4 regions of the Arthrobacter sp. E44 genome follow, and region 1 is predicted to be linked to each of the others. Evidence: predicted binding sites of a transcription regulator. Region 1 holds the regulator's gene; each other region holds the start of a gene.
What was found. The regulator Rex, encoded in region 1, represses fermentation and respiration genes when NADH is low (regulators of the CRP and FNR family bind a similar motif). The targets are predictions, from matches to a motif close to CTTGTGAANNNNTTCACAAG.
Positions count from the first base shown of each region.

Region 2: a site for Rex is predicted at 3,158-3,177, ahead of araB (ribulokinase). Genes of this name have one in related genera too.
Region 3: a site for Rex is predicted at 3,491-3,510, ahead of benA (benzoate 1,2-dioxygenase large subunit). Genes of this name have one in related genera too.
Region 4: a site for Rex is predicted at 1,974-1,993, ahead of ACETK3_RS07565 (queuosine precursor transporter). Genes of this name have one in related genera too.

Region 1 covers NZ_JBHDJA010000002.1:183,752-188,939, forward strand. The annotation lists gene ACETK3_RS03000 (histidine phosphatase family protein) at 1-41, opposite strand, end outside; gene ACETK3_RS03005 (YceI family protein) at 245-793, shown strand; gene ACETK3_RS03010 (Yip1 family protein) at 997-1,779, shown strand; gene ACETK3_RS03015 (redox-sensing transcriptional repressor Rex) at 1,854-2,558, opposite strand; gene ACETK3_RS03020 (glutaredoxin family protein) at 2,570-2,824, opposite strand; gene ACETK3_RS03025 (HAD family hydrolase) at 2,903-3,721, shown strand; gene ACETK3_RS03030 (30S ribosomal protein bS22) at 3,790-3,888, opposite strand; gene ACETK3_RS03035 (helix-turn-helix domain-containing protein) at 4,040-4,252, opposite strand; gene ACETK3_RS03040 (3-deoxy-7-phosphoheptulonate synthase) at 4,407-5,188, opposite strand, start outside.
Region 2 covers NZ_JBHDJA010000005.1:17,969-23,156, reverse strand. The annotation lists gene araA (L-arabinose isomerase) at 1-490, opposite strand, end outside; gene ACETK3_RS06160 (L-ribulose-5-phosphate 4-epimerase) at 519-1,247, opposite strand; gene araB (ribulokinase) at 1,244-3,016, opposite strand; gene chvE (multiple monosaccharide ABC transporter substrate-binding protein) at 3,283-4,413, shown strand; gene mmsA (multiple monosaccharide ABC transporter ATP-binding protein) at 4,522-5,188, shown strand, end outside.
Region 3 covers NZ_JBHDJA010000007.1:6,970-12,157, reverse strand. The annotation lists gene benC (benzoate 1,2-dioxygenase electron transfer component BenC) at 1-1,312, opposite strand, end outside; gene benB (benzoate 1,2-dioxygenase small subunit) at 1,439-1,975, opposite strand; gene benA (benzoate 1,2-dioxygenase large subunit) at 2,011-3,396, opposite strand; gene catA (catechol 1,2-dioxygenase) at 3,726-4,607, shown strand; partial or broken gene ACETK3_RS07975 (benzoate/H(+) symporter BenE family transporter) at 4,699-5,188, shown strand, end outside.
Region 4 covers NZ_JBHDJA010000006.1:107,048-112,235, reverse strand. The annotation lists gene ACETK3_RS07570 (hypothetical protein) at 1-928, shown strand, start outside; gene ACETK3_RS07565 (queuosine precursor transporter) at 1,049-1,783, opposite strand; gene ACETK3_RS07560 (TetR/AcrR family transcriptional regulator) at 2,007-2,663, shown strand; gene ACETK3_RS07555 (TIGR01777 family oxidoreductase) at 2,690-3,601, shown strand; gene ACETK3_RS07550 (hydroxymethylpyrimidine/phosphomethylpyrimidine kinase) at 3,704-4,561, shown strand; gene ACETK3_RS07545 (pyruvate dehydrogenase) at 4,674-5,188, opposite strand, start outside.

The DNA of each region.
Region 1 (5,188 bases):
ACCTCGCCGTGGCGGAGCAGATGGACAGTGGCTTGGGGCATGTTTACCAGTTTCTCAAAGATGGCGCGCGATCCGAAATCTTCTACGTTCAGTAGAACTGAAGTTTTTGGAGAAATGTTCCGGACCCGGGAACAAAACATGCAAATGCATGTTTATACTGAATGCAGCAAGTTAGTTGAGACTTCAACTTATGAAGCTTCAACAGCAGGATCACCACAGACACAGCTATACAAGGAGCAACATCATGGCACTTCCCGCAGACGTCACCACCGGCACCTGGACCCTGGACAACTCCCACAGCGAGATTGGCTTCACCGTCCGCCACGCCGGCATCAGCAAGGTACGTGGGCAGTTCACCGAAGCCGCCGCCACCCTGGACCTGGCCGAGGACGTGGTCGATTCCAAGATCAACGCCACCATCAAGACCGCCAGCTTTGACTCCGGCGACGCCAACCGCGACGGCCACGTCAAGGGCGGGGATTTCTTCGACGTGGAGAAGTTCCCCGAGATCTCCTTCGTCTCCAACGGCCTCGTGGCCAAGGGCAACAGCTACGAACTCACCGGCGACCTGACCATCAAGGGTGTTACCCGTCCGGTGACCCTGGAAACCGAGTTCAACGGCGTGGCCGTGGACCCGTTCGGCAACACCCGCGCCGGCGTCTCCGCCGAGACCACCATCAGCCGCAAGGACTTCGGCCTGACCTGGAACGCCGTCCTGGAAACCGGCGGCGTGCTGGTCAGCGACAAGGTTGCCATCAACCTGGAACTCGCCTTCATCGCTCCCGCAGCCTAATTCCCCTTCACGGCACCCCGGCCCGCCTGCACGGCACGGCCGGGGTGCCGTGTTTAACCTGCAAACGCGGTGCATCAACACCTCCCGAATGATCCACAACGCCGCCCGCCGGGGGTACGGTGGACTTAAGCCATGCTGGGGGGAAGGCTGAGGACCGATTCCCGGCAGCCTAACTGGATCCCGACCCTGCAGAAGGAACGCCCATGAGTACTCCTCCCGTCCCGCCTCCCGGGTCCGAAGACCCGCGCACCAGCCCCGGACAATCCGGCAACGACCAGTCCGGAGCCCAGCCGCGCTACGGCCAGAACGCTCCGCAGTACGGCCAAAACGCTCCGCAGTACGGCTCGCAGCCGCCGGCAGCACCGCAGTACGGCCAAAATGCACCCCAGTACGGCCAGAATGCACCGCAGTATGGGTCGCAGGCTCCCGGCTACGGCCAGTCCCAGTTCGGCCAGTCGCCGTATGGACAGTCCCCTTACGCCCAGTACCCCTCGGAGCAGCCGCAGCCCGCCGGAAGCAACGGCGTCCCCCAGCTTGTGAACATCTCCTTCTGGCTGCTGATTGCGTCGGCCGCCATTTTCGTCATCGGCATGCTCCTCGGGCTCACCCAGCTGGACGACCCCCAGTTCCGGCAGCTCTTTGAACAGCAGATGCAGTCGAGCGGAACAGACATCAGCTACGACAGCATCAAGAGCGTCATCGCCGGCACGCTGGTGGTCTTTGCCATCATCGGCGCCGCGCTCTACCTGCTGGTGGCCTTCTTCATCCGCAAGGGCAAGAACTGGGCCCGCATCCTGGGGACGGTCTTTGCAGCGCTGTCCATTTTCGGCCTGTTTGGGGTTCCCTCCCTCGGAACGCTTGGAACTGTCCTGGGCATCGTGGCCATTGTGCTGCTTTACCTGCCTGCAGCTGCCCCGTACTTCCGGAAGCAGCAGCCTTTCGCCAACCCGTACTCGGGTGGGTTCGGCAACCCTTACGGGCGGTAACCCAGCACGTCTGCTGGCAAACAGGCGGCCCGGGACGCAGCAATGCGTCCCGGGCCGCCTGCGTTAAGCCAGCGCTAGGCTGTCTGTCCGGGTGTCTGGGCCCGCTGCGCGTGGTAGGCCAGGATCTGGAGTTCGGTGGCCATGTCCACCTTGCGGAGGTTGACGCCGTCGGGAACCTGCAGCATCACCGGGGCGAAGCTCAGGACGCTGTGGACGCCCGCCGCCACCACCCGGTCGCAGACGTCCTGGGCCACGGCGGCCGGCAGCGCCAGCACCACCATGTTGGCCCCGGTGCGGTGCAGGACTGTTTCGAGGTCCGCGACGTCGCTGACCCGCAGCCATCCCACCTCGCTGCCCACCACCATCTGGTCGGCGTCGAAAATGGCCACGACGTCGAACCCGCGGGACTCGAAGCCGCCGTACCGCGCCAGCGCCTTGCCGAGGTTGCCGGCACCGACGATAGCCACTTTCCAGTCGTGCGTCAGTCCAAGCGCTGCCGCGATATGACGGCTGAGGTACTGCACCTCGTAGCCAACACCCCTGGTTCCGTACGATCCCACATAGGACAGGTCCTTGCGCAGGGTTGAGGAACTGACCCCTGAGGCTTCAGCCAGCGATTCGGAGGAGACGCGCTCCACGCCCTCAGCCAGCAGGGTGTTCAGGGCGCGGAGGTAGAGGGTCAGCCGGGCTACGGCTGCGGGCGGTATCTGCTTGGGCGGCGTGCCCGTCGCAGCTGGAAGGTCGGGAAGCGGCTGCGGCGTGGAATCCAGGGAGGTCACCGGCACTCCCCTTACTGGGCCATGGCGCGCTGCAGCACGCGTTCCAGCCGGGTTTCGTCGATTTTCCAGAAGTCGCGCTGTACGCCGTCCACCAGCACCACCGGGATTTCCTCGGCGTAGCGCTCCCGCAGCTCGGGCTGGTTGTCCACCAACTCTTCGCTCCAGGTAAGGCCCAATGAGGCAGTGACCCGGCTGACGGCGTCGCGCGCGTCTTCGCAAAGGTGGCAGTCAGCTTTGGTGACCAGGACGACGCGGGGTGTAGCCATGGCTTAACGGTATCGCCGTTCGCGTGCTGCCGGTGACGCCGACGGCGGCAGGCCAGCGGATTGACTAGACTCAACACCATGCCCGAGGAGAAATACGTCGCCGTAGTCACGCGCCCGGTTGCCGAGCCGCAGCCGGGCGAAGCGGCGTTTTTCGACGTGGACAACACCTTGATGCGCGGGGCCAGCCTCTTCCATGTGGCACGCAAGATGCACCAGCGCGGAGCCTTTACCCTGGCCCAGGCCGCCGGCTTCGCATGGAAGCAGTTCAAGTTCGTGGCCCGCGGGGAGAACATCGATGACGTCCATGCCGTGCGGGATTCGGCCCTGACGCTGGCCGCCGGGATCACCGTTGACGACATCAAGGCCCTGGGTGAAGAAGTCTACGACGAGATGATCGCCTCGCGGATCTGGCCGGGCGCCAAGGCACTGGCGGAGCAGCACCTCAGGGTGGGCCGCCGCGTCTGGCTGGTAACGGCCACGCCCATTGAGGTGGCCACCGTGATCTCCACCCGCCTGGGACTGACCGGAGCCCTGGGGACGGTGGGCGAAGTGTCGGACGGCATGTACACCGGCCGCCTGGTGGGAGACATCCTGCACGGCTCGGCGAAGGCCGTAGCCGTCCAGGCCATCGCCGACGAGGAGGGCCTGGACCTCAAGCGCTGCTGGGCCTACAGCGACTCCTTCAACGACGTCCCGCTGCTGTCGCTGGTGGGGCACCCCGTGGCCATCAACCCGGACGCCAAGCTGCGCCGCCACGCGCGGGACCGGAACTGGCCGGTCTACGACTTCCGCGCCGGCCGCCGCGCTGCCACGTTCGGCCTCAAGGCAGCCACTTTTGGCGGTGCGATTTACGGCCTTTGGAAGGGCTTCGCCCGGATGCGCGGCCCGCGGGCGTAGCCCGGTAACAAACAAAATGCCCGCCGCCTCGGAAGGCGACGGGCATTTGCACGCTGTTGGAAGTATTTCTACTTCTTGTTGCGGCGCTGGTGACGGGTCTTGCGAAGCAACTTGCGGTGCTTCTTCTTGGCCATACGCTTGCGACGCTTCTTAATAACTGAACCCACGAAAGTTCCTTACAAACTAGATGCAGTACCTGTCTGATGGAGAATGTCCGCGGACATAGCTACGAACTGAACAACTGACAGATTCTTACAATGACGTAAAACGTTCCTTAACAGGGTACCGCCTATTGGGAGCGGCTCAGGACAGGCTGCCTCAGGCCGTCTCGGTGTGACCGTCCACGACAGCACCCTTAAGGTACTGTTCAACGGCGTTTTCGGGGACCCGGTAGGAGCGGCCGAAGCGCACTGCCGGCATTTCGCCCGAGTGCACCAGCCGGTAGACAGTCATTTTGGAGACGCGCATGACCTCGGCCACTTCAGCCACGGTCAGGAACTTCGCGTTGGAGAAGTTCTGTTCTGCCGACATTTCCCTATTTTCCTTTGCTGACGGATGGACAACAGTGACCCCAGGTACGTGCCAATGCGGTGTTCCGATGCTGAGCCATCCACCAACCACCTAAGTAGATACTCTAGATGTTCCTGTGGCAGATGTGAAAGTGGCGGGCCCCCTATTTCATCCCCTAATTCGACCCCCGGCGCTTCCGTGCCGATGCCGCCAGCTGCTCCAGGACAGACGCGGAGACATCCCAGTCCATGCAGGCATCCGTGACGCTTTGGCCGTAGACCAGTTCAGCGCGCCCTGCTGCATGGTCAGCGACGTCCAGGTTCTGCGCCCCGCCCACCAGGAAGCTTTCCAGCATGACGCCGGCCACCGCGCGCGCTGCGGTCCCGCCGTCTTCCAACTGGGCGCCGATCTCCAATGCCACCTCGGCCTGCCGGTGGTGGCTCTTGCCGCTATTGGCGTGGCTGGCGTCGACGATAAGGCGGGGATTCAGTCCCTTGCCCGCCAGTTCGTTGGAGGCGCGTTCGACGTCGGCCGCTGAGTAGTTGGGCCCCTTGCGGCCGCCGCGGAGGATGACGTGGGTGTCGGGGTTTCCGGCCGTTGCCACCAGCGCGGCCCGGCCCTCGCCGTCGATCCCCAGGAACGCCTGGGCCGCCGCCGCTGCCCCGCAGGCGTCGATGGCCACCTGCAGGCCGCCGTCGGTCCCGTTCTTGAAGCCGATGGGCATGGACAATCCGGAGGCAAGCTGCCGGTGGATCTGGCTTTCGGTGGTGCGGGCACCGATGGCACCCCACGAGATGAGGTCGGCCATGTACTGGGGGCTGATCGGTTCCAGGAATTCGGTAGCAGTGGGAAGGCCCAGCGCAGTGACCTGCTGCAGGAACTGCCGGGCCGTGCGGAGGCCGGTAACCATGTCGTGGCTGCCATCCAGCCGTGGATCGTTGATCAGGCCCTTCCAAC
Region 2 (5,188 bases), on a different contig from region 1:
GGCGGGCGACCTCGGGGTTGGAGACGTGCCCGACGACCGTCTTCCGGGCAATGCCCAGGCGTGACTGGATGTAGCCGAACTCGCGGTCGCCATGCGCGGCCTGGTTCAGGTTCATGAAGTCGAAGTCGATGTCCGCCCAGGGCAGGTCGCGGTTGGCCTGCGTATGCAGGTGCAGCAGGGGCTTGCGCAGCAGGTCCAGGCCCTGGATCCACATTTTGGCGGGGCTGAAGGTGTGCATCCAGGCAGTCACGCCGATCACGGAATCGTCCGAGTTCGCTTCCAGCGCGGTGCGGCGGATGGCGTCCGAATCGGTGAGGACCGGCTTCCACACGATCCGCACCGGCACCGCGGAGGATGCGTTGAGCTGGTTGGCAATCTCCTGTGACTGGGCAGCTACCTGCTTGAGGACCTCCTCGCCGTAGAGGTGCTGGCTGCCGGTGAGGAACCAGACCTCGTAGCCGTCGAGGGAGGTGTTTGCTGCGGTGCTCATGGATTCTCCTGGAAAGTCGGTTCTTGGCCTACTGGCCGTACACGTTCTGGTAGCGGGCGTAGAGGGAGTCGATGTGGTCCTGCTTGATGGGCAGCGGTTCACCGAGTTGCCGGGAAATATGCACGGTCCGCGCAACTTCCTCGCACATGACGGCTGCCTTCACGGCGGACCGGGCATCCTTGCCGATGGTGAACGGGCCGTGGTTCTGCATCAGGACCGCGGGCGAGTTGGAGTTCTTCAGCGTCTCCACGATCCCCTGGCCGATCGAGTCATCGCCGATCAGCGCGAACGGTCCCACCGGAATCTCACCGCCGAACTCGTCACCCATCATGGTCAGCACGCACGGGATGGCTTCTCCCCTGGCGGACCAGGCGGTGGCGTAGGTGGAGTGGGTGTGCACCACCCCGCCCACGTCGGGCATGTGCCGGTACACGTAGGCATGGGCGGCCGTGTCCGAGGACGGCGACAGCGGCGGGTTGCCCCAATCCACGGTCCCGCCACCACCGACGTTGGTGCCCCGAACCGGGGTGCCGTGCAGGTCGGTCACAATCATCTGCTCCGGGGTCAGCTCCTGGTAGGAGACGCCGGAGGGCTTGATGACCATGAGGTCTGTTCCCGGTACACGGGCCGAAACGTTGCCTGCGGTCCACACCACCAGTTCATACCTGGTGAGCTCGGCGTGCAGGGCGCAGACTTCCTCCCGGATCCGGGCGATGGTTTGCAGGATCGCCGAAGTTACACCGGTACCGGCGGTCATGCGGACACCTCCACAGCGGTAGCTGACAGGTTGCCAGTCCCCGGCAGCCCAGTCCGCGCCGCCTTGCGCTGGATGGCTTTGAGCCGGTGCATGACGTCATTGCTGCCGCGGCCGAAGTAGTCGTGCAGCGTCCTGTACTCCTGGAACAGTTCGTCGTACGCGGCGACGTTCTCCGGGATGGGGGTGTACACCTCCCCGGGTTCGGCGCCCATGGCGTCGGCGGCTTCGCGGATGTCCGCATACACGCCCGCGGCCACGGCAGCGTGGATGGCCGAGCCCAGCGCAGGTCCCTGCTCCGAGCCGATGGTGGACAGCTGCAGGCCGGTGGCGTCCGCGTAGATCTGCATCAGGAGTCTGTTCTTGAGCAGGCCGCCGGCCACGATGAATTCCTTGACCGGGACACCGGCGTCGCGGAAGGCGTCCACGATGGTGCGGGTCCCGAAAGCAGTGGCTTCAAGCAGCGCCCGGTACGTGTCCTCCGGCCTGGTAGCCAGCGTCTGGCCCACCACGATCCCGGAGAGCTCATGATCCACCAGGACCGAACGGTTGCCCGAGTGCCAGTCGAGGGCGATCAGGCCGTGCTCCCCGATGGCCTGCCGCGAGGCGAGTTCGGTGAGGTACTCGTGGATGCCCAGGCCCGCATCCTTGGCAGCCTGGTGGTATTCGGGCGGGACGCCGTACTTGGTGAACCAGCCAAAGATGTCCCCCACGCCGGACTGGCCGGCCTCATAGCCCCAGAGGCCGGGCACGATCCCGCCGTCCACTGCCCCGCACATCCCGGGCACTTCGCGGAGTTCGGTGCCGTTCATGACGTGGCAGGTGGAGGTGCCCATGATGGCCACCAGCTGGCCGGAGTCCACGGCCTTGGCAGCCGGGGCCGTGACGTGCGCGTCAACGTTTCCCACGGCCACGGCGATGCCCTCCGGCAGTCCGGTCCAGGCAGCAGCCTCGGCGGTAAGGGTGCCCGCGGCATCCCCCAGCCGACCGATGGTGTGCTCCAGCTTGGAGCTGACAAAGTCCTTGAAGTCCGGGTTCAGGGCCGCCAGGAAGTCCTCGGACGGATACCGGCCATCCTGGTAGATGCCCTTGTAGCCGGCAGTGCAGGCATTGCGGACGTACCGGCTGCACAGCTGCCATACGATCCAGTCGGCCGCCTCCACCCAGTGGTCCATGGCGGCGTAGGCTTCCGGGTCCTCTTCCAGCAGCTGCAGGCCCTTGGCGAACTCCCATTCGGAGGAGATCAGTCCCCCGTAGCGTGGAAGCCAGTCCTCGCCCCGGTCGGCAGCGAGCCGGTTGATCCGGTCAGCCTGCCCCTGCGCTGCGTGGTGGCGCCAGAGCTTCACATAGGCGTGCGGCCGGTTGGCGAAGCCGGGCAGTTCGTTCAGGGGGGTGCCGTCAGCCTTGACCGGCACCATGGTGCACGCGGTGAAGTCTGTGGCGATGCCGACGACGGCGGCAGGGTCGATCCCCGCGTCCGCCACTGCGGCGGGGACCGCCTTGCGCAGGACTTCCCGGTAGTCATTGGGCACCTGAAGTGCCCATTCACCGGGAAGCCTTGCGGGACGTCCGCCGGATTCGGCGCCCGCCGTGTCTTCGGGCAGTGAATCGGTGACCACCGCGTGCGGGTACTCGTGGACGGCGCTGCCGAGTTCCCTGCCGTCGCGGACCCGCACCACCACGGCACGGCCCGAAAGGGTGCCGTAGTCCACCCCGATGACGTAGTGGTCTTGGCGGGAGTCGGAGCTGGAAGTGAACAACGTTTCTGGCATGGGTGGCCTCCGTCCGGGAGGCGGGAGGCCTCATTACCGGGTTTGTAGGGGTCGGGGTCAAGCTAGGTGCTGCAGCAAGTGTGAACGCTAACAAGAAAGAAGTCAATGGAACCGAAAAAGTTGCGAAATTTCGATGGCTTGCTCTTGTTAGCGTTCACAAAGCGGTCTATATTGAACCGACACATCAACAATGTGACCAGGACCAGGAAGCGTCGGTGCTGCCTGTCCAACAACACTTCGCGGCAATGCTGCCGCGGAAGGAGAAAATGGTGAGAATCAAAAAACTCATGGGCGCGGTGGCCCTTGTCCTCGCCCTGACGGTGGGCGCCACCGGCTGTGGCTCCCGGGGCGGAGCCGCCACCGAATCCGGCGGTGCCGCCAAGCCCGGCGATTCACTGGTCGGGATCTCGATGCCCACCCAGACCTCCGAACGGTGGATTGCCGATGGCGCCAACGTCGAGAAGTCGCTGAAGGACCTCGGCTACAAGACAGACCTTCAGTTCGCCAATGACGACATCCCCACGCAGGTGTCGCAGATCGAAAACATGCTGACCAAGGGCGCCAAGGCCCTGATCATCGCCGCGATTGACGGCACCACCCTGACCGACGTCCTGGCCAAGGCCAAGGACCAGAACGTCAAGGTCATCGCGTACGACCGCCTGATCAACGGCACCCCGAACGTGGACTACTACACCACGTTCGACAACTACACCGTGGGTGTGCAGCAGGCCACCTCACTGCTGACGGGCCTGGGCCTCCTGGACGCCAGCGGCAAGAAGGTTGACGGCAAGGGGCCGTTCAACATCGAGCTTTTCGCCGGCAGCCCCGACGATAACAACGCCAACTTCTTCTGGAGCGGCGCCATGGACACCCTGAAGCCGTACATGGACGCCGGCACCCTGAAGGTCCCCAGTGGCCAGACCAAGTTTGAGCAGGCCGCGATCCTTCGCTGGCAGGCACCGGTGGCGCAGAAGCGCATGGAGGACATCATCACCTCCGCCTACAGCTCGGGCACCAAGCTGAACGGCGTCCTCTCCCCGTACGACGGCCTGTCCATCGGCATCCTCTCCGCCCTCACCAGCACCGGCGGCTACGCCAAGGGCAGCCTGCCCGTGGTCACCGGCCAGGACGCCGAAAAGGGTTCCGTCAAGTCCATCATCGCCGGCGAGCAGTACTCCACCATCTTCAAGGACACCCGCCAGCTCGGCGCGCAGGCCGTCAAGATGGTCGATTCGGTCCTCAAGGGCCAGGAGCCGGAAACCAACGACACCAAGACCTACAACAACAAGGTCAAGGTTGTCCCGGCGTTCCTGCTGAAGTCCGTGATCATCACCAAGGACAACTACAAGAAGGAACTGATCGACTCGGGTTACTACACCGACGCCGACGTCAAGTAGTCAGCGTCAGGGGGCTGTGGCCTGGGTATCCGTCCCGGGCCACAGCCCCACCCGCAGCCTCCTGCAGCAGCAGGAAGGCAAGCTCCGAACAGTCAGTGGGAATTGACGATGAACACACCCATTCTTCAAATGCGAGGAATCACCAAGACGTTCCCCGGCGTGAAAGCGCTGCAGGACGTCACCCTCGATGTGAACCGTGGCGAGGTCCACGCCATCTGCGGGGAAAACGGAGCCGGCAAGTCAACGCTCATGAAAGTGTTGTCCGGCGTCTATCCACACAACACCTTCGAGGGGGAAATCCTCTTCGAAAACGAGCCCTGCCACTTTTCCAGCATCTCGGACAGCGAAAAGCGCGGAATCGTCATCATCCACCAGGAACTGGCCCTCAGCCCGTACCTGTCCATTGCCGAGAACATCTACCTTGGCAATGAACAAGCCACCAACGGGTGGGTGGACTGGCGCAAGACCAACCTGGAGGCAGCAAAGCTGCTGGCCCGCGTCGGCCTCGACGAAAACCCTGTCACCCCCGTGCAGCACATCAGCGTGGGCAAGCAGCAACTCGTGGAAATCGCCAAGGCGCTGTCCAAGGAAGTGAAGCTGCTCATCCTGGACGAGCCCACTGCCGCCCTTAACGACGAGGATTCCGGCCACCTGCTGGACCTGATCCTCCACCTGAAGGGCCAGGGCGTCACCAGCATCATCATCAGCCACAAGCTCAATGAGATCCGCAAGGTGGCTGATGCAGTCACCATCATCCGGGACGGCAAAACCATTG
Region 3 (5,188 bases), on a different contig from region 1:
CCTCGTTGGTGCGCGCGAACTCCTCGGGATCTGTGATGCTCCCGCCCTGCACCGAGCCGGTGGTGGCTTCCGCGAGCCGGCGGAACTGGCGAAGTTGGTGTTCACTGAGCCTTCCCAGCAGCAGTTCGCTGACCGCAAGCTCCAGGCCCATCCGGGCATCAAGCTGGGCGAAGCTGTCCTCCTTGCGGAAATCCAACCGCCCGGTTTCCAGCGAGGACACGGCCTCGCCGCGGGTCATGGTGTCGCCGTCGGCCTGGACTTTCTCAACCGGAGCCGGCGCGCCCGTTTCAGCGTCGCCTCCGGTGGTTTCCTTCGGTGCGAAACGTTCGAAGTAGAAGTTGGCAGGCTTGATGCCTTCGGTATCCAGCCACTTGGAGACAGCGTTGACCATGGGCGGCGGGCCGCAGAGGTAGATGTCCACGTCGCCGTCGTTGAGGTGCTTCGGTTCGATGATCTGCGTGACGTAGCCGGTGTGCGGGGCGGAGGTGCCGGGCTCGGAGGCGATGTAGTCCCAGGTGAAGCCGGGCAGTTTCGCCTCGTAGGCGCGGAGCCAGTCCAGGCCCACGATGTCCGCCTCACGGGTGAGTCCGTAAATCAGGTGGACCGGGCTGGAGGGCGGGTTTTCGGCAAGCTTTTCCAGGATGGACAGCAACGGGGCCAGTCCGGTGCCACCGGCCAGGAGCAGGAGGGGCCGCTTAGGTTCGCGCAGGAAGAAGGATCCGTACGGGCCGGTGAACTCGATGGCATCGCCTACGGCGGCGCGGTCGCGCAGGTACTCGGACATCGCGCCCTGTGGAGTCACACGGACCATGAAGGACGCATCCTGGACCTCGGGGCCGCTGCTGAAGGAGTAGGAGCGCTCGGCATCGGTGCCGGGAACCTTGAGGTTGACGTACTGCCCGGGGAGGAAGGCCAGCGCCTCGCGGTCGTCCACCTCAAGGGTGAAGGACACCGTGGTGTCCGTGTGCCGGTTGAGCTCCTTGACGGTGGAGCTGAAGGTGGCAGCCGCCGTCTTGGCCGATTCGGACGTGGCGGGGATCTGGATGGCCAGGTCGGACTCCGGGACAGCCTGGCAGGTCAGCAGGTAGCCCTTTTCGAGTTCCTCCTCCGTCATGGCGTCGTCGATGAAGTCGCCCGGGTCGAACGAGCCGGAATCGCAGAACGCCTTGCACGTACCGCAGGCGCCGTCCCGGCAGTCTGACGGAATGTTGATGCGCGCCTTGTAGGCGGCATCCATGACGGTCTCATAATCGCCGACCTTGATGACTTTGGTGACGCCGTCTTCGAAGCTGAGGGCTACTTTGTGGCCCATGGGGTCCTCCTGACTGGCCGGGCGCGTCGTCGCGTCCCGGGTAAAAAAGTTGTGGCGTGCCCGGCGGGCACAGGGATGGAAGCTGCCGCGCAGCGCCCGTATGTCCCGGCGCCGGCTGCGGGCAGGTCAGATCATGTAGACATCCACCACGTGGTGGATGTAGTCGTTCTTCAGGACCACTTTCTTCTTCAGGATCACCGGCTGCAGGCCGGACAGGTCCAGCGTGTAGTAGCTGGTGCCGAAGTAGGTGTCCGTCGTGTTGTAGCGGAAGTAGAGGGTGAACCAGTTGAAGCGCACCTCCACCTTGCCGCCGTCGTTCGCCAACACTTCGACGTCGGTGATGTTGTGGCCCGTGCGCGGCTCCGGGAGGGAAGTGGCTGATGACCTGTCGGTCTTGATCCGGAACACCCGGTCCTCGATGCCGCCGCGGTTGTCGTAGTAGATCAGGGAAATCTCGTTCTGGGGATCCTGCGTCAGCTGGTCGTCCACGTCCCAGGCCGGCATCCAGAATTCGGAGTCCGGGTGGTAGCACTCCAGCCATTCATCGAACTGGCGGTCATCCAGGAGGCGGGCTTCCCGGTAGAGGAACGCCCGGACGGTTTCGAGGGTTGCGATCTCCTCCGCGGTCTTGAGGACCGGGGTGGTGTGGGTCAGGTTGGTCATGGGTTCTGCGCTCTCTGTGGTTCCTGTGGGCTCTCTCAGGCGGTGACGGGAACGGATTCCAGGGCGGAACGCTCCTCTTCCTCGGCCAGGGCCCGGTCCATGACTTCCTTCCAGTACCCGTGCTGGATGGGGTAGAGCCCCTCGTCTTCGGTGCGCACGCCGGAGGCGATCACCCTTGTCATGCCCAGCGCCTGCGCCTGCTCGTCCGGGCCGGTGATCTCGTGGGTGGAGCCGCGGGTCATGTCATTCCACGGGGCGCTGGTGGCCCAGTAGGTCTTGTTGCAGGAGCGGAATTCCTCCAGGTCGTCCGGGGTGGCCATTCCCGTGGCGTTGAAGAAGTCCTCGTATTGGCGGATGCGCTTGGAGCGGTTCTCCTGCGACTCACCTTTGGGGGCGATGCAATAGATGGTCACCTCTGTCTGGTCCGCGGAGATCGGCCGGAAGTGGCGGATCTGGGAGGAGAACTGGTCCATGATGTAGACGTTCGGGTACAGGCAGAGGTTGCGCGAGATGTTGATCATGAAGTTCGCCATCTCCTCGCCGTACTTGGCCACAAGCTCGTCGCGGCGGTCCCACAACGGGCGGTCCTGGGGGTTGGTCCATTCCTGCCACAGCAGCAGGTGCCCGTGGTCGTAGGAGTAGAACCCGCCCTTGACTTTGCCCCACTTGCCGGCGTCCATGGCCTTGGTCTTGTTGGCGGAGTCACCGGCGCTGCGGCGGGCCGTGGTGGCTGCGTAGTTCCAGTGCACGGCGGTGACGTGGTAGCCGTCCGCGCCGTTCTCGGCCTGGACCTTCCAGTTGCCGTCGTAGGTGTAGGTGGAGGAACCGCGCAGCACTTCCAGGCCTTCGGGCGACTGGTCAACGATCGAATCGATGACCTTGGTGGCATCGCCCAGGTGCTCCTCGAGCGGGAGCACGTCGGCCTTCAGGGAGCCGAACAGGAAGCCGCGGTAGGACTCAAAGTGGGCCACCTTGGTGAGGTCGTGCGAGCCTTCCTTGTTGAAGGTCTCAGGGTAGCCGGCGTTCCGGGAGTCCTTGACCTTGAGCAGCTCGCCGGAGTTCTTGAAGGTCCAGCCGTGGAACGGGCAGGTGAAGGTGGTGCGGTTGTCCGTCTTGCGGCGGCACAGCATGGCGCCGCGGTGCGAACAGGCGTTGACCAGGCAGTTCAGCTTCCCGTCCTTGTCCCGGGTGATCACCACGGGGGTACGGCCGATGTAGGTGGTGAAGTAGTCGCCCACGTTGGGGATCTGCGACTCGTGGGCGAGGTACACCCAGTTGCCTTCGAATATGTGCTTCATCTCGAGTTCGAAGATCTCCTGGTCGGTGAAGATCTCGCGCTTGGCCCGGATGACGCCGTTCTCGCGGTCGTCGATCAAGGCGTCGGCAAGGACCTCGCGGGCATGGATCAGGTTCTCGGTCATGGCGTGCTCCTTCATTGGAGATTGCTGGACGGACGGGCGGAGGTCCACTCGGGAAGAGGCTTCGGCGGCGGACGTTATCCAGCAATTCTTACCGCTCGTGATTGGCCTCACATCAGGCAAATACCTAGGTTCCACCAAGGGTGTCTTTATGTACCGATAATGACTCAAAAGACGCCCAGTTGATATTTGTAGCGTCCTTATCTGCGGCCCTACGATTGAGACCGAGATCACGCGGTGCCGAGCAGGGCAGGTGGAACGTTCCGCCCAGCAGGCCGCGTGGGGAGCAGGAGCCCTTCCTGTCCCATTCAATGAAGAAGGTGGACATCGTCATGACCCAGACCCCAACGGACAGCCGCACGGAAAACGAAGGCACCGCCGTCGAAGCAGGCTCCAAGGCAACCGAACGCTTCGCCGCGTCAGGCAAGCTCTCCCGGGTGGATGTATCCAAGGAACGGGTGAGCCTGCTGGCCGGCGCACTGATCAAGGCCGCCAACGACATCGTCGTGGAGCACCAGGTCACCTATGAGGAATACAACGCCCTTAAAGCATGGCTGATCAAGGTGGGCACGGACGGTGAATGGCCGCTGTTCCTCGACGTCTGGCTTGAACACACCGTTGAGGACGTGAACTCCCAGGACCGACCCGGCACCGTGGGCACCATCGAGGGCCCCTACTACGTCCCCAACTCCCCGGAACTCCAGACGCCTGCCACCGTGGAAATGCGCGACGACGAAGAGGGCACCCCGCTCCGGTTCACCGGCCAGTTCACCGACACCGACGGCAACCCCATCCAGGGTGCCCAGGTGGAGATCTGGCACGCGGACGCCGCCGGTTTCTACTCCCAGTACGCCCCGGGCATGCCCGAGTGGCTCTTCCGGGCCACCGTCAAGGCCTCGGACGACGGCCGGTTCGAGATCAACACCATGCGTCCGGCGCCCTACCAGATCCCCACGGACGGCGCCTGCGGACAGCTGATCAACGCCGCGGGCTGGCACGCCTGGCGTCCGGCGCACATCCACATCAAGGTGTCCGCGCCGGGCTACGAGCCGGTCACGCAGCAGCTGTACTTCCCCGGCGACCCCCACAACGCGGACGACATCGCCTCGGCGGTGAAGCCTGAACTGATGCTGGACCCCCGCCCCCGTTCCGACGGAAAGGGCGAGGAAGTAGTTTATGACTACGTCCTGGCAAAGCAGGGCCAGAAGAAGTAGCACGCAAACTGGGAGATACCCCCGCACGGAGGCGCTCCGGAGCTGATGCTTCGGAGCGCCTCCGGTTTTTCCGCGCCAGCCAGGAGTTCCGATGAGCCATACCCGCCCCGACCCGGCCGCCACATCCGCCGGGTCAGCCCCGCCGGCGCCGGAACCCCTGTTGGAGCGCCCGGGGGTCCGGCCCGCGGGTCCGCGCCGGGTTCTTCGCGACCTGGGCCTGTCGTACGTCTCCAACGGGGCGATCGGGCTCATCTTCGCGGCGTCCGGACCCATCGCCGTCACCCTGGCCGTCGGCACGGCCGGCGGCCTGACCCAGGGCCAACTGTCGTCCTGGGTTTTTGGCATCCTTTTCTCGGGCGGCGCGGCGACCCTGCTGATGTCGCTCATCTACCGGCAGCCCTTGGGCTTCGCGTGGTCCATCCCTGGCACGGTGCTCCTGGGGCCGTCCCTTCAGCACCTGGCCTTCCCCGAAGTCGTCGGGGCCTTCTTCACCTCCGGCGTGCTGATCCTCGCCCTGGGCGCCACCGGGGTGGTGCGCAAAGCCATGGCGCTGGTGCCCATGCCGCTCGTAATGGCCATGG
Region 4 (5,188 bases), on a different contig from region 1:
ACAGCCAGTCCGCCTCCCTGCACTTCCGAGCACCGGCAACCTGTGGCGAACGGGGCAACTGCACGAGGAGGGCCTCAACGGACGGGCCATCAAGACCCTGGTGCTCAACCGGAAGCTTGTCCGCCTTCGCCACGGCTGCTACATCCGCGCCGAGCTCTGGGATAAGCAGTCGCGGCCTGTTCGCAGCAGGCAGTTGATTCACGCCCATGCCCATGGGACGCTGACCACCTCACGGGGCGGCTATGTGTACAGCCACACATCGGCGGCCCGGCTGCACGGTTTGTATCTATGGGATGTCGATAACCTGATCCACCTTCTACTGCCAGGAAACCCCTCAAGCGAGCGGCTCGGTAAGGATGTCTGCGGCCATACCCGGCCCTGGACCGAGGCGGAGGTGGTGATTCGCGGCGGCCTCCGGGTGACCTCGCTTGAGCGGACGGCAGTGGATTGCGCCATGATGCTGACCTACCGCCAGGCGCTCGTGCTGATGGACCACGCCCTCCGGCTCGGTGCAGACAAAGCGCTGATGGAAAGCATGGCTGACGGCCTGCAGGGACGCCGCGGGATCCGTACCCTCCGGCTCGCACTCACCCACGCAGAACCACGGTCGGAGTCAGCCGGTGAGACGCTCACCCGCGAACTCCTGACACGGCTGAAGCTTCCGCTGCCGGAGCCCCAAGTCCCCGTAGCCACGGGGGCAGGCCAGTACCGCCTGGATTTCGCCTGGAAGGAAAAGAAGGTGGCCCTCGAATTCGACGGGAAAACCAAGTACTTCGATTACAAGCCGACGCCCGAGGTGCTGTTCCAGGAACGGCAGCGGGAGAATGCACTCACCGAGAACGGCTGGACCTTCCTGCGCGTGAAATGGGCCGACCTCTTCCGCGAACAGGAGTTCAAAGCCCGTGTCCTAGCCGCACTCCAACGGTAGCCCGGCCGCCCCAGGGCCAAATCGCCGGAACGGGACCAGGTCGCCGGTTCCTTCCGGCGATCCCGCACCGTTCCGGCGTGCCGGAACCAGACAGCCGGAACGCACGACGCCGGGCGGCAGCTACGCGGCGTTCGTCACCGCTGCCGCGGGCGGGGTTGCGAGGCCGTAACTGGGTTCACGCCTCTTGACCCAGTTGATGGCCAGCGAGGTGACGGGGACGAAAAGGAACTCAACCAAAGTCTTGTAGACGAACCCCACAAGCACGTAATTCACGAAGCTGCCGAAGTCAGTGATGCCGATGACGGACGCGGCGATGCTGCAGAAGATCAGCGTGTCCACGAATTCCCCAGCGCCGGAGGAGCCCATGAGCCTGGCCCACAGGGACTTCTCACCGGTGCGTGCCTTCATGCGCACCAGGATCCAGGAGTTAATGGTCTGCCCGGCCAGGAAGGCGAGCAGCGAGGCGAGGACGATCTGCGGCACAGGGCCCAGGGCGCCTTCCAAGGCGGACTGCTTCGCGGCTCCGTACTCGTCGTCGAAGCCGGGCAGCGCAATTACCACCCAGTAGCAGAGCGAGGCGAAGACGGACATCGCAAAGGTCGTGAGAATGGCCTTGCGGGCCACCTTGAAGCCATAGACCTCACTGATGACGTCGCCCAGGATGTATGCGAGGGGGAAGAGGAAAAAGCCGCCGTCGGTGACAATGGGGCCGAAGGCGACGCCCTTGGATGCTCCTATGTTGGAGAGGATCAACACCACGGCCATGGTCGCCAGCATGATCCCGAAGTAGGGCGAACCGATGGCGGCGAAGCTGGCACCTTGGTGGGCCGGCCGCGGGAGGGCGGCATCGGGCATGGCACTTTGGCCGGGGGAAGAAGACATGACGGTGTCCGTTCGGGAGTGGTTGGCCGGCGCCCAGCAGTGGGCAGCCGGTTGTATTAGCACTCGGGTAATTCTCGCATCGCGTTGGACGGGATCGCTCCTTGGCGCAGGCAGACCAATTCCCGTGAGCGTTTGAACATGTTCAACTGCTTGTGGCACACTATTTTTGAACACGTTCAGGAATTTGGAGGCGCCGGTGGCAGCCAAGGGCGAACACACCAGGCAGCGGGTGGCGGACACCGCACTGCGCATGTTCCGCGAGATCGGCTTCGAGAAGACCACCATGCGGGCCATCGCTGCAGAGGCCGGCGTTTCCGTTGGCAATGCCTACTACTACTTCTCGTCCAAGGATGATCTGGTCCACGAGTTGTACCTCCAAGTGCAGGCCGAACACGCCGCGCGGGCAGCCGAATTGCTGGACGCCGCCGCCGGGTTCGCGGACCGCCTGAAAACCACTCTGCACGCGGGCCTGGACGTCATGGCGCCCTACCATGCTTTCGGCGCGGATTTCGTGGCCACCGCTATCCGGCCCACATCGCCGGTGAATCCCTTCTCGGCGGACTCAACGCCCGCGCGGGAGGCAGCGCTGGATATCTTCAGGCGCACGGTGGACGGGTCCAGCCCCGCCGTACCGAAGAAGCTGCGGGCCGAGCTGCCTGAACTGCTGTGGCTTTGCTACATGGGGATCACCCTCTTTTGGGTCTACGACTCCTCGGAAGGCCAGCGGCGGACCCGGAAGCTGGTGGACGGCGCAGCGCCGCTCATTGCCCGCGGCCTCTCACTGGCCCGCATTCCGGGTGTCAGCAAGGTGCTTGACGACGTCCTCGACCTGAGCCGCAGCATCCGCGACTAGGACAGAAGCGAACATTGGGGGAAGAGATGAACAGTGCAAAGACAGTCGTAGTGGCCGGCGCCTCCGGCTTCATTGGCACCTATCTTTGCAGGCGTTTCCGCGAGGACGGCTGGACGGTGCGGACCATAGGACGCGACGGAGCGGGTGGTTCCACAGCCGCATGGGATGACGACGCCGGCATGGCCCGGGTGCTCAACGGCGCCGACTTGGTGGTGAACCTCGCCGGACGCTCTGTCTCTTGCCGCTACAACCAGCGGAACAAGAAAATCATTCTGGACTCGCGGGTGGCCACCACCCGGGCACTGGGGCGGGCCTTCTCGCAATGCCAGGTCCCGCCGCCCACCTGGCTGAATGCCAGCACCGGCACCATCTACCGGGATGCCCGCGACCGTCCCCAGTCCGAGGCCGACGGCGACCTTGGTTCCGGCTTCTCCGTGGACGTCGCAAGGGCCTGGGAAGCGGCCCTCACCGCAGCGGACACCCCGAAGACGCGGAAGATCCCGCTGCGGATCGCCATCGTGCTGGGCCGCGGCGGCGGTGCACTGAGGCCGTTCGCCACCCTCGCGCGACTGGGCCTGGGCGGGCATATGGGCGACGGCCGGCAGAAGTTCAGCTGGGTCCACGTGGAGGACCTGTACCGCAGCATCCTCTTCCTGCACGCACGGACCGACATCACCGGGCCCGTCAATGTGGCCTCACCGGACGTCGTCACCAACCAGGAAATGATGCGCCTGGTGCGCCGGGCCTATGGCGCACGGTTCGGGCTGCCCACCCCTGCCTGGCTCCTCCGGGCGGGCGCCGTCCTGATTTACACGGAGACCGAACTGGTCCTGAAAAGCCGCTGGGTCCAGCCGCAGAAACTTCTTGACGCCGGATTTGCCTACAGCCAGCCGGAGCTGGGCAGGGCGCTCTTGCAGATCGCCAAGGGGACAGCCTGACGGTCAAATAATGAACCGCTTGGACCGCTGAACACTCGCTTATCACAGCCGCTGTACGCCCCTACATGGATAGCGTCCGACGCCGGGTGGCAGGATGGGGGCATGACTTCCGTATCCCCTGACGCAACGCTGTCCGCGGACGCCCCCGCCGTCGTCCTCACCATCGCAGGCTCCGAGGCCACCGGCGGCGCCGGTGCCCAGGCTGACCTGAAGACCTTCCAGGAGCTGGGTGTCTTCGGCATCGCCAACCTCACCTGCATCGTGTCCTTCGACCCGAAGGACAGCTGGAACCACCGCTTCGTGCCGGTGGACCAGCAGGTGATTGCCGACCAGCTGGAGGCGACGACGGCGGCCTACGGTCCGGCGTCGGGCGCCCCTTCGGCTTTGGACACGGTGAAGATCGGCATGCTGGGCAGCCCGGCCACCATCAGCACGGTGGCCAATGCGCTGCAGGAGAACAGCTTCGCCAATGTTGTCCTGGACCCGGTGCTGATCTGCAAGGGCCAGGAACCCGGCCACGCGCTGGACACGGACCAGGCCCTGAAAGCGCAGATCCTGCCGCTTGCCACCTTCGTCACGCCCAACCACTTCGAGGCGGAATCGCTCTCCGGCCTGGAGATCACCGACGTTGAATCCCTCAAGGCCGCTGCCGTCCGCATCCACGAGCTCAGCGGAGCGGCCGTGCTGGCCAAGGGCGGGGTGCGGCTGGAAGGCCCGGACGCCGTGGACGTGTTCTACGACGGCGAAACCCTCGAAGTCCTCAGCGCGCCGAAGGTGGGCGAGGTGGCCGTGTCCGGCGCCGGTTGCTCGCTGGCCGCCGCCGTCACGGCCGAGCTTGCCAAGGGCGCCAGCCCGCTGGCGGCAGCCCGGACCGCCAAGGACTTTGTGACCACCGGCATCCGCAACCGGGTTGCCTCCGGCGCCCCCTTCGATGCCCTGTGGCAGGGCGGCGCCCGCTAGCTCCACAGAACGCGCCATCAGCTTTCGCACGAACACCCGGAACGCCCCTGCAATCAGTGCAGGGGCGTTCCGGCTTTAAGGGCGCTGTGTGATGGCGCGTGTGGAAAGGAGGTTACCGACGCGGGATGTTCCGGAGGTTGCTGCGGGCCATGCTGACGGCCTCTCCCGCGCCACGGTTGAGGACCACCTTCGACATGGCGGTGGCGAACCCGATCACCTGCGATCCGGAGATCTTCGGCGGAATGGACAGCGCGTTGGGGTCGGTGATGAGCTCCACCAGCGACGGGCCGGGGTGCGCAAACGCCTCCCGATAGGCCGCCTCGATCTGGCCCGGATCGGTAACCCGCACGGCGTGGAAACCCAGCGCCTGTGCCACGGCCGCATAGTTGGCGTCCGGCACGTCCACGCCAAAGTCGGGCAGCCCGTCCACCAGCATCTCCAGTTTCACCATGCCCAGGGTGGAGTTGTTGAACACCACCACATTGACCGGCAGCTTGTAGGCGGCGGCGGTGATGAGCTCGCCCAGCAGCATGGACAAGCCTCCGTCGCCGGACACCGAAATGACCTGGCGCCCCGGGTACGCCAGCTGCGCGCCGATCGCGTGCGGAAGGGCGTTGGCCATGGAGC